One region of the Floccifex sp. genome, then DNA from elsewhere that is predicted to be linked to it. Evidence: riboswitches for the same ligand, from Rfam matches in the RefSeq annotation. Region 1 holds a riboswitch; the other holds the start of a gene.
What was found. A riboswitch is a leader RNA that binds a small molecule or an ion and turns the genes downstream of it on or off. The one in region 1 is predicted to bind ZMP and ZTP.
Positions count from the first base shown of each region.

Region 2: another riboswitch for ZMP and ZTP. It lies ahead of ACI313_RS07500 (formate--tetrahydrofolate ligase); the one in region 1 lies ahead of ACI313_RS09620 (phosphoribosylaminoimidazolecarboxamide formyltransferase).

Region 1 is NZ_JBJEEX010000145.1:119-4,023, forward strand. Features, by position in the region: gene ACI313_RS09610 (hypothetical protein) at 1-326, opposite strand, end outside; gene ACI313_RS09615 (glycoside hydrolase family 25 protein) at 336-1,130, opposite strand; gene ACI313_RS09620 (phosphoribosylaminoimidazolecarboxamide formyltransferase) at 1,176-2,354, opposite strand; ZMP/ZTP riboswitch at 2,388-2,466, opposite strand; gene ACI313_RS09625 (pyridoxamine 5'-phosphate oxidase family protein) at 2,502-2,987, opposite strand; gene ACI313_RS09630 (ECF transporter S component) at 2,993-3,595, opposite strand; FMN riboswitch at 3,681-3,803, opposite strand.
Region 2 is NZ_JBJEEX010000119.1:1,280-10,274, reverse strand. Features, by position in the region: gene uvrA (excinuclease ABC subunit UvrA) at 1-1,155, shown strand, start outside; gene hprK (HPr(Ser) kinase/phosphatase) at 1,121-2,068, shown strand; gene lgt (prolipoprotein diacylglyceryl transferase) at 2,061-3,491, shown strand; gene trxB (thioredoxin-disulfide reductase) at 3,467-4,378, shown strand; gene purD (phosphoribosylamine--glycine ligase) at 4,485-5,717, shown strand; gene purB (adenylosuccinate lyase) at 5,718-7,100, shown strand; ZMP/ZTP riboswitch at 7,134-7,210, shown strand; gene ACI313_RS07500 (formate--tetrahydrofolate ligase) at 7,246-8,916, shown strand.

The DNA.
Region 1 (3,905 bases):
ACTTTGGCAAAACTTGGTTTGGATTCAAGATAATAAATCGTTACTTTTTTAGGAATTTGAGTTACTTGATCATTCATATCAATTTGATAATCAGCACTTGTTTTATAAGTACGATTATCTACATAATACGTATAAGTCGCTGTATAAACCGTATAAGCTTCTTCATTTCGTACTACTCTTTTTTTTACTGTTACCGTTTTTAAGTTGCCTTCGGTTTGAAAAGCTGGACTTAATTGACTTTCTAATTTTTCTTCTCTTTTTGTTAAGGTAATCAATGTCACAAAAAAGACAATGAAACAAACAAGTAAAACATAAAATGTATTCATATTCATCCCCTAATCTATATATAAATTTAAATCTACATTCGTAGTAATTCCATCCACGTGTCCATTATTGGTATATTGCCACATTGAAAAGTGATGATTTAAATCTGGTTTTTCTATATAAGCGGCATACCATAAATCATAAGAAATTTGGTCTAAATCAATTTGTTGTTCTAACCAGTTTTTATTTCCATATACCATAGGTTTATAACCCGCATCTTTCATAGCCTTACAAAAAAGATTCGCAAATTTAGTTTTATCTTCTTTTGATAAAGTAGCCACTCTTCCTCCTTCATGAGAACTATAGAGTTCCATGTCATACACAACAGGAAAAGTGATGTTGTAGTCTTTAATCGCATTTAGAACAAAATTGATTTCTTCTTCAAGTTCAATTTCATTGATGGCTGTACTATAAAAATATACACCCACTTCAATGTCATTGGCTAAGGCATTGGTAATATTTTCTTTAAAAGCGGTGTCTTCTAATAAATTACCTTGGACAGCACCGCGATAACCACAACGAATCATCGCAAAGTCAATGCCATCCGCTTTTACTTTATCCCATTCAATTTCTCTTTGAAAACTAGAAACATCGATTCCAGTTTTAGTTTTGTATAAGGGATTGTTTAGTGTCATGCATCCATCTTCATTTAGTACAAATTCATTTGGATCTATCACTACACTATCTTTTGTGATGAGACGGAAACAGCCAAAGCCTAAAATAATTAAAAGCCATAGTATACATAAACTCGATAGAATTAGAACAAGTAAACGGCGAATGGATACTTTTCTTTTTTTCTTTTTCATATGTGTATTCTAACAAAAAAGAAATTATTCTTAAAGAATAATCTCTTAATGATGGAATAAACGAATTTTTGTGAAGGCCATTGCCATGTCGTATTTATCACAAACCTCAATGACATTGTCATCACGAACGGAACCACCGGGTTGGGCAATGTATTTAACACCGGATTTATGAGCTCGTTCAATGTTGTCTCCAAATGGGAAGAACGCATCCGAACCTAAGGAAACATCGGTATTTTTATCTAACCAAGCACGTTTTTCTTCACGTGTAAATACAGGTGGTTTTTCAGTAAATACTTTTTGCCAAGCTCCTTCTTCTAATACATCCATGTATTCTTCACCGATATATAAGTCAATGGCATTGTCACGATCGGCTCTACGAATATTTTCTTTGAAAGGAAGATTTAATACTTGTGGGGCTTGTCTTAAAAACCAGTTATCGGCTTTATTACCAGCTAGACGTGTACAATGAACACGTGATTGTTGTCCAGCACCAATTCCAATGGCTTGTCCATCTTTGGCAAAACAAACAGAATTTGATTGTGTGTATTTTAAAGTAATTAAGGCAATCATTAAATCCATTTTGGCACTTTCTGGAATGACTTTATTTTTTGTGACAACATCATTTAATAAATCTTCATTGATTTCTAAATTGTTATGTCCTTGTTCAAAAGTAATTCCAAATACTTCTTTATGCTCTAATTCAGCAGGACTATAGTTTTCATCAATTTCAAGAACACAGTAGTTTCCATTTTTCTTTTGTTTAAGAATTTCTAAAGCTTCTTCGCTATATCCAGGAGCAATGACACCATCGGATACTTCACGTTTAATTAAGCGTGCTGTATCCACATCGCATTCATCAGAAAGGGCAATAAAATCACCAAAAGAAGACATACGATCAGCACCTCTTGCACGGGCATAGGCACAAGCTAATGGGGATAAATCTCCTAAATCATCAACCCAATAGATTTTCTTTAATACATCGCTCATTTCTTTTCCAACCGCAGCACCAGCAGGGCTAACGTGTTTAAAAGAAGTGGCAGCTGGTAAATGAGTGGCTTGTTTTAATTCCTTAACTAATTGCCATCCATTTAAGGCATCCAATAAATTGATATACCCTGGTTTACCATTTAAGACACGAATAGGAAGATCACTTCCATCGTTCATATAGATTTTAGAAGGTTTTTGATTTGGATTGCATCCATACTTTAACTGTAGTTCTTTCATGTTTTTCTCCTTTAAAAAAAAGGGCAACTCATAGTGAATTGCCCAGACGGTCGGCTTTATAATTCAAATAACACGTGGTGCTCCACTTAATCCGTCAGCTATTTGAACAAAATCATTATATCATCAAATTTATAAAATAAAAGTAAATTATCTTTGATCGTATTGTTTTACTTCAATTTCCTTAGTATCAAAATGAATGAAAATTTGATACGCATAATTATCTTCACTGGTATCCCAAATCTCCACAAACACAGGCTCTACTTCAATAATGATTTCACTGTCTTCATGAGAATATTTGTTGTAGCTTCCCCATAGATATTTGTTGTAAAGTGTTTCAAATTTATGACCTGGTTCATCGACAACTAATCCTTTATTAGTGGCAATTCCTTCCACTTGTACCCCAGACCAACAAAGTGCTACTTGAGGGTTTTCAAATAATTGTTTGGTTTTACGGAAGTTTTTATCGGTTTTGAAATAAATCTTGTTGTCATAGAATAAACAAGAGACATTACGAACCATTGGGTAGTTATTATGACAACTCGCTAAGGCCATGATTTTATAGTCTCCTAGTTTTTCAAATAGAATTTGAACGGCTTGTTCAAATGTTAAGTCTTTATCGATACTAAACTGCATATGTTTTACTCCTGTATAAAATGTTTGATAGGTTTACTAATTTTCTTGTACAACAAGAAAGTAAGAAATGATGTTGTGATACGGCTAATTAAGTTAAACGGAATAACCGAGAACATCACAATACCTACTTTTGTTCCAATAGCGGGATTAATAGCTGAAAACATTGATAAAATTTGATTCCAGTTCATGCCATATAAATAAATATAAGCAGGGAATATTAAATACATATTTGTGAATACGGCAAGGACCACACTAAGAATCGTTCCTAAAACAATTCCCTTAATAGCACCATTTTTCGTACGATGCTTACGATAATATAATATCGCAGGTAGAACATAGGCACAACTTAGAATAAGATTTTGAAGTTCACCTGTAAACATAGATGTTGTTCCTTTAAAAACTAAAATTAAACCAAGTTTAATTAAAATAATTTCGATAGCTCCTATTGGACCCAAAATAAATCCCCCAATGATTTCAGGCAACGCCGAAAAATCAAAACTAGCAAAAGGAGATAAAAAGGGAATGTTGAAACTAAAGAATTGTAGAATAAAGGCAACACATCCCATAATTGCGGCCATAGTTAAGCTTCGAACACGTGAATTTTTCATTTGTTTCCTCCTCAAGTTAAACTACGCCTATGAAAACATAAAAAAGTGTGCATCTAGGGCACACTTATCGCAAAAAAAGAAAACGATTTGTCTTTTCTCATCCGGACTTTAACCGTCGGTATCTGAATTGCACAGATTCGGCTTGTGTAACACAAGTTCATGGACTTTAACCATCGGTAGAGAATTTCACTCTGCCCCAAAGACGTTTGATTAACTTTATGTTTTTAGTCTAATTCATATGATATGAGATGTCAACTAAGACACTTTTCATACCAGGTTTTCCACTTGGGTTTTCTTATTTAAAGTTTTT
Region 2 (8,995 bases), on a different contig from region 1:
GTTGTTGCTGCTGGAACACCACAAGAAATTATGGACAATCCTAATTCTATAACAGGAATGTATTTAAGTGGTAAAAAACGAATAGAGGTTCCTAAAGTTCGTCGCAAAGGAAATGGTAAAAAATTAAGAGTTGTACAAGCAACGCAAAACAACCTTAAAAAAGTTACCGTTGACTTTAAATTAGGATGCTTGAATGTCGTAACAGGAGTATCTGGATCGGGTAAATCAAGTTTAGTTACCGAAGTATTAACCCATGGCATTCAACATTACCTGGGACGTTTACGTGTTAAACCAGGTCAATGTAAAGAAATCAAAGGATTAGAAAACGTAGATAAGATTATTGAAATTGGACAAGATCCAATTGGAAGAACCCCACGAAGTAATCCAGCTACATATACGGGTGTATTCGATGATATTCGTGATTTATTCGCATCGACCAAAGAAGCGAAAATGTTAGGATATGATAAATCTCGTTTTTCTTTCAATGTGAAAGGAGGACGATGCGATGCTTGTCAAGGCGATGGAATTCTAAGAATTTCGATGCATTTTTTACCGGATGTATATGTGCCATGTGATCAATGCCATGGTTCACGATACAACGAAGAAACACTACAAGTGACTTATAAAGGAAAAACCATTGCCGATGTCTTAAATATGACAGTAGAAGAAGGAGTGGAATTCTTTAGTAACATTTCTAAAATTAAACACCGCCTTCAAACATTAAATGACGTAGGTCTTTCTTATATTAAATTAGGACAAAGTGCAACTACTTTATCAGGAGGAGAAGCACAGCGTGTAAAACTTGCTAGTGAACTTCAAAGAAAGGCAACGGGTAAAACGGTCTTTGTCTTAGATGAACCAACGACTGGTTTACATAGTGAAGATGTGAATAAGTTAATTGATGTTCTTCAAAGATTAGTAGACAATGGGGATACAGTGATTGTGATTGAACATAATCTTGATGTTATCAAGTGTGCGGATTATATTATTGATATGGGTCCTGAAGGTGGAAACGATGGAGGAACGGTTGTTTGCACGGGGACACCTGAACAAGTGGCGGCTTGTGAACAGAGTTATACAGGACAGTATTTAAAGCCTTTATTGGAAAGGGGGCATGAGCATGTGCAAAGTAACGACAAAGAAATTAGCGAATAAATTTAATTGGAAACAGATTACCGGAAATGAAGAGTCTTTACATCGTCCGATTCTTTTAGCGGATATTAATCGTCCGGGATTGGAATTAGCGGGGTATTTTGACTATGCTCAACAAAAGCGTGTAGTCGTCATTGGAAATAAAGAAATTCATTATATTATCAATAAAATGGATGAAGTAGCGCAACGTCGAAATTTTGAATTTATTACCAATGAATCAACACCGGCTATCGTCATTACCAATGGCCATGATTGTCCACCGGTATTGGCTGAAATTGCGAATCGTAAAAATATTGCGGTATTTTCTACCGAAGAAAATACAACGAATACAAGTGTTAAAATCACGAGTTATTTAGATGAATTATTAGCTCCTTCTATTGTCATGCACGGTGAATTAATGCGAATTCATGGAATTGGTGTCTTAATTGTTGGTGAAAGTGGAATGGGAAAAAGCGAAATTGCCTTAAGCTTAATTCAAAAAGGACATCAATTAATTGCCGATGATCGTGTGGATTGCTTCAAAATTCACAACAATTTAATTGGACGTGTTTCTCCAATGTTAGAAGGATTTATGGAACTAAGAGGAGTCGGAATTATTAACGTAGCTAGAATGTATGGCGTGGGTTCGTATGCTAGAGAATGCGAAGTATCGTTATTAATTGAATTAGTTCCATTTGATGATAAAATTGATTACGATCGCGTAGGAATTGAAGAAAAAGAATATGTAGATATTTTAGGTGTTAAAATCTTAAAGCTACAAATTCCAGTTAGTATGGGACGTCCAATGGCAACGATTATTGAAACAGCGGTGTTCCATTATATGTTGCTTCGCGATGGCAAAGATGCGGCTAAAGAGATTGAGCATCTTGTCTTAGAAGAAATCAAGAAAAATGCGGAGGAAGCAGATAGTGAGTGATAAGATTTTTATTTCTATTGGTCCTTTCACTATTACATGGTATGCACTCTTTATTTTAACAGGGGTTGTTGTTGCTTATGAATTATCACAAAGAACAATGAAAAAATGGAAATATAGTTCTTCGGTATTAGAAGACTATATTATTCCTATGATGTTTTTTGGGATATTAGGAGCTCGTTTGTATTATGTAATCTTTGAATGGGATTATTATGCACGTTTTCCCGAAGAAATTATTAAAATCTGGCATGGTGGCTTAGCTATTCATGGGGGATTAATTGCCGGGGTTATCTTTAGTATTTATTACTTTAAAAAGAAGAAAATTTCAATTTATCGTATGATGGATTGTATTTTACCAAATGTAATGATTGCACAAGCCTTTGGAAGATGGGGAAACTTCATGAATCAAGAAGCGTTTGGGGGAGTTGTTAGTGAATCATTTATTAATCATTTCCCAAACTTTATTAAAGAAAGAATGTTTATTAATGGAGCGTATCATCATCCAACTTTCTTATATGAAAGTGTTTTAAATGTGATTGGTTTCATTGTTATTTATATGATTCGTAAAAAAGGTTTAAAGAAACAAGGCGATGCTGGTTTTATGTATTTAATATGGTATGGATGTATTCGTTTCTTTATTGAAGGACTAAGAACGGATTCTTTAATGTTAGGTCCATTACGTGTAGCACAATTGGTTTCTTTAATTTTTATCGTGGTTGGTATTTTAGGACTAATAGGTGTTGGTTATATATATAGTAAACCGGTTGTTTTATTTGACTTAGATGGAACACTTCAAGATAGTAAACAAATGGTTATGGAAACTTTTAAACAAGTATTCAAAGAAAGAAAACCAGAAATCACATTGTCACAAGATGAATTGGATTCTTTTTTTGGACCGACTTTAGAAGAATCATTTGGTAAGTATTTTGATGAATCAGAAATTGAAGGATTGATTGCTCGTTATCAAGAAATTAATTTAGAAATGCATCATACGATGTTGCATGAAATTGATCATGCCACAGAGGTATTAAAACAATTAAAAGAAGATGGATATCACATGGCCATTGTTTCCAATAAACGAAGAAAAGCAGTAGAATTAGGTGTGGAAGTGAATCACTTTGAACCTTATTTTGAAGCTATACTTGGAAAAGAGGATTTACCACAACCAAAACCAAGTGGAACGGGTTTAATTGAAGCTTGTTCAAGATTGAATGTATCAAGAGACAATGTTGTTTATGTAGGCGATGCCAAGGGTGATATGTTGGCAGCAAAAGATGTTGCCATGACATGTATTGGTTTTAGTTTGGAACAAAAGCGTCTAGATCAAATGAAAGAAGCCAATCCTGATTATTTGATTACGGATTTAAGAGAAATAATTGATATTGTTAAGGAGAAAAGAACATGGAACGATACTACGATTTGGTAATCGTCGGAGCAGGACCAGCTGGATGTACAGCGAGTTTATATGCCTCAAGAGCCGGGTTATCAACTTTATTATTAGATAATGGAGCCCCAGGAGGAAAATTAATTAAAACATTTGAAATTGCCAATTACCCTGGAACAGGTGTTTTATCCGGTGTTGATTTAGCGATGAAGATGTTTGAACAAGCAACCGCCTTTGGAGCTACTTATGAATATGGAGATGTAGCTGAAATCACAAAAGATAAAGTTGTGAAATTAAGCGATGGACAAGAAATTCAAGCCAAAGCAGTTTTAATTGCCACTGGTACTAAAGAAAGATTATTAAACATTCCAGGAGAAAAAGAAAACATTGGACGTGGTGTGTCTTTTTGTGCGGTATGTGATGGTGCATTTTTCAAAGATAAAGATGTAGTTGTCATTGGAGGAGGAAACTCAGCTTTAGAAGAATCTATGTATTTAACGAAGTTTGCCAATGTCACAATTGTTATTCGTCGTGATGTTTTCAGAGCTGAAAAACAAATTCAAGAACAAGTCGAAGCCAATGATAAAATTAAAATTATCACTAAACATATTCCCAAAGAAATTGTAAGTGAAAACGGAAAAGTAAGTGGCATTGTATTAGAAAACGTAGACACTCATGAAACACAGACCATTCCTTGTTCCGGAATTTTCCCTTATGTAGGACAAGATCCTATGACACAATCTTTAAAAGACTTGGGAGTTTGTGATGAAAGAGGATATGTCATTGTGGATAAAAACATGGAAACATGTATTCCTGGTATTTATGCAGCTGGGGATGTAATTCAAAAGGATTTACGTCAAGTTGTTACGGCAACCAATGATGGAGCAATTGCGGCTCAACATATTTTTCATAGTATTTCGAATTTATAATTGAAAGTTGTCACTTTGTGGCAGCTTTTTTTTTGTTCTTCGCTTTTTATCTTTATTTTACTTTCTGGTGTGTTAAAATATGTACATTGAGATAAGGAGAACATAAATGAAAATTCTTGTAATCGGTACAGGTGGAAGAGAACATGCTCTAGCCTTGGCGGCATCGAAATCTTCTATGGTTGAAAAAGTATATTGCGCTCCAGGAAATCCTGGTATGGCTACTTTTGGTGAATGTGTAGACATTAGTGCCAGTGACATTGATGGTCTAGTTTCTTTTGCCAAATCAAATGATGTTGACTTAACAATCGTTGGTCCAGAAGCTGTTTTATCATTGGGTGTTGTAGATGCCTTTGAACAAGCGGGATTAAAAATTTTTGGTCCAACTCAAAAGGCAACACAAGTTGAATCGAGTAAAGATTTTGCCAAGAATATTATGAAAAAATATAATATTCCTACGGCTGAATATCAAACTTTTGATAACTATGAACAAGCGGTTGCTTATGTAAAAGAAAAAGGAGCACCTATCGTTGTTAAGGAAGATGGTTTAAAAGCTGGTAAAGGTGTTACGGTTGCCCAAAGTGTTGCTCAAGCCATTGAAGCTTTAGATATTGCCTTCGCCATCGAAGGAAATAAAGTTGTCATTGAGGAATGTTTAGTGGGATTTGAGTTTTCATTGATTTGTTTAGTACATAATGATTTAGTTGTACCACTTGAAGTCGCCCAAGACCATAAGTGTGTAAACGACGGGGATACGGGACCTAATACAGGTGGAATGGGTTCTTATTCGCCAGTTAAAAAGATTACGCCTGAAATTATTCAAGAAGCTACAGATACAATCATGGTTCCTATGGCAAAAGCTATGATGGAAGAAGGAGTGCCTTTCACTGGTTTCTTATATGGTGGATTAATGCTTTGTGAAGATGGTATTAAAACAATTGAATTTAATGCTCGTTTTGGAGATCCAGAAGCAGAGGTTATTTTATGTCGTTTAGAATCAGATTTTGTTCAAGCTATTTTAGATGTAATGGATGGAAAAGAAGTTAACTTAAAATGGTCGAATAAAGTGAGTCATGGTGTTGTCATGGCTAGCACCAACTATCCTGCAAGCTCAACAAAAGGTGCTTTGATTACAGGATTAGACAATAGTGATGCATTGATTTATCACATGGGAACAAAGATGACAGACCAGGGATTGGTTACCAATGGGGGTCGTGTGTTAATGGTTGTGACAATGGAAGATACATTGGAACAAGCGTTTGCGCATACGTATGCAGAAGTTGAAAAAATTAAATGCGATGAATTATTTTATCGTCATGATATTGGAAAGAAGGATATGTAGATGGAAAAATTGGAATTTGAATGTTACACGTTATCACCACTTGATGGAAGATATGGATTTGTCAAAGATGAATTAAAAGAATATTTCAGTGAATATGCTTTAGTAAAATATCGTGTATTTGTCGAAATTCAATGGTTAAAATTCTTAATTGAAAATGTGGAATGTTCTGTTTTAAATCAATTTGATGAAAAGGATATGGATAAAGTAGAAAGTATCACAAAAGATTTTAACTACGAAGCTTTCAAACAAATTAAAGAAATTGAACAAACAACAAGACACGATGTAAAAGCTGTTGAATACTATATCGATGGTAAGTTAAGAGAATGTGGTTTAGATTTCTTACAAAGTTTTGTGCACATTGGATGTACTTCTGAAGATATCAATAACACTTCTTATGCTCTAATGATTCGTGATGGTCTAAAAAATGTATGGCTTAAAAAAGCACATGAATTAGCGGATACAATTGATGAATTAGCAGAAAAATATAAAGCCATTCCTATGTTAGCTCATACCCATGGACAACCAGCAACACCAACAACAATTGGAAAAGAATTTAAAGTGTATTCTTATCGTATGCATGAAAGTCTACGTAATGTTGAAAGTATTCAAATTAAGGCAAAATTTAATGGAGCTACAGGAAATTATTCCGCTATTGAAACACCTTTCCCAAATATCAATTGGCCGGAAATGAATAAGAAATTTGTAGAAGAATATCTTCATTTAGCTTTCAACCCATTAACAACCCAAATTGAAAGTCATGACTATACTTGTCATATTTTAGATGGTGTTCGTCATTTCAATAATGTTTTAGTGGATTTAGATGTAGATATGTGGTTATACATTTCAATGGAATATTTCAAACAAATTCCTGTTAAAGGAGAAGTTGGAAGTTCTACTATGCCTCATAAAGTTAATCCAATTCGTTTTGAAAACAGTGAAGCTAATGTGGATATGTCAAATTCAATTTGTATGTCACTTTCTAATAAACTTCCTAAATCAAGAATGCAACGTGATTTAAGTGATTCAAGTAGTCAAAGAAATTTAGGATTAGCTTTTGGTTATTCTTTACAAGCTATGAATGAAACAATGAATGGATTGGCTAAGTGTGTTATTAATGAAGAAAAATTGGCAAATGATTTAAATGAAAAATGGGAAGTATTGGCAGAACCAATTCAAACGATGTTAAGAAAATATGGAATCGCAGATGCATATGATCAATTAAAAGCACTAACTCGTGGAAAAAATATTTCTAAAGAAGCCATTATGGAATTTGCGCATAGCTTAGATGTATTAAGTGATGAAGATCGTCAAACTTTATTGGATATGACGCCTGCTTCTTATATCGGTGAAGCTTGTAAGTTAGTTGATATTGATGTGAAATAGCTTTCATTTTAAAAAATTGATGTTATAATAAAATTAATCAAGCAGCTGACGGTTTAAGTGGAGCACCACGTGCTGTTTGAAATATAAAGCCGACCGTCTGGGCAATTCGTTTTGAGTTGCCCTTTTTTTTAAAAGGAGAAAAAACATGGCAAAAAGTGATTTAGAGATTGCACAAGAATGTGTGATGGAACCAATTGAAAAAGTAGCAGCTAAAGTAGGAATTCCAGAAGATCAGTTAGAACACTATGGAAAATATAAAGCAAAATTGTCTTTTGATTATTTAAAACAAATTGAAAACAATAAAATGGGAAAACTAATTTTAGTTACTGCAATTAATCCAACAAAAGCTGGAGAAGGAAAATCCACAACAACCGTTGGATTAGGAGATGCCTTAAATAAATTAGGAAAACGTACGATGATGGCACTTCGTGAACCTTCATTAGGTCCTGTTTTTGGTCTTAAAGGAGGAGCTACTGGAGGAGGATATGCGCAAGTTGTTCCTATGGAAGATATCAACTTACATTTTACAGGGGATATGCACGCCATTACATGTGCTAATAACTTAGTCAGTGCTATCTTGGATAATCACATTTACCAAGGAAATGAATTAAATATTAATCCGGAAACCATTACTTTCAAACGTTGTTTAGACATGAACGATCGTACTTTACGTGATATTACCATTGGGCAAGGTGCTAAAGTCAATGGTGTAGAAAGAAAAGATGGATTCAATATCACTGTCGCATCAGAAATTATGGCTTCTTTATGTTTGGCTGATGATTTAATGGATTTAAAGAAACGTTTTGGAAATATGTTAGTGGCATATACATATGATGAAAAACCAGTTTATGTTCGTGATTTAAAAATTGAAGGAGCTCTTGCCATGGTAATGAAAGATGCCATCCTTCCTAATGTTGTTCAAACACTTGAACATAATCCTGTATTAATTCATGGTGGACCATTTGCCAATATTGCCCATGGATGTAATAGTGTCATTGCCACTAAAGCAGCGCTTCGTTTATCGGATTATACAGTTACTGAAGCTGGTTTCGGTGCTGATTTAGGAGCAGAAAAATTCTTAGACATTAAGTGTCGTTATGCAAACTTACATCCAAATGCTGTAGTTATTGTTGCCACAATTCGTGCTTTAAAACAACATGGTGGAGTAAGCTATGAAGACTTAAAAGAAGAAAATGTAGAAGCTTTATTAAAAGGTTGTGAAAACTTAGCGAAACACATTGATACGGTTCAACAATTTGGTTTACCATATGTTGTTGCGATTAATGAATTTGCCACAGATACAAAAGCTGAAGTTGAAGCCTTAGAAAATTGGTGTACAGAACACAATCATCCTATGTCTTTATCACAAGTATGGGCAAAAGGAGGGGATGGAGCTATTGATTTAGCGCAAAAAGTTATTGCGGCATGTGATCAAGAAAATAACTTCAAACCTTTATATGATTTAGATCAATCTATTGAAGAAAAAATTGAAACTATTGCCAAGAAAGTATATGGAGCTGATGGAGTAGATTTTACGGATGAAGCGAAAGAACAATTAGAAAAATTCAAAGCTCAAGGATGGGATAAACTTCCTGTATGTATGGCTAAAACACAAATGTCATTAACAGATGATGGAAAAATCATGGGACGTCCAACAGGATTTAGAATCACGGTACGTGAACTTCGTCCTTCATTAGGAGCTGGTTTCATTGTTGCCTTAACAGGTAAAGTATTGACAATGCCTGGTCTTCCTAAAGTGCCAAGTGCATTAAATATGGATATTGATGAAAACGGAAAAATCACGGGATTATTCTAATTATTAATTTTATAGGAAAGGGGGCTAATAATAAGATACCAATCTTATTATTGGTCCTTTTTGTGATATAATGAATAAT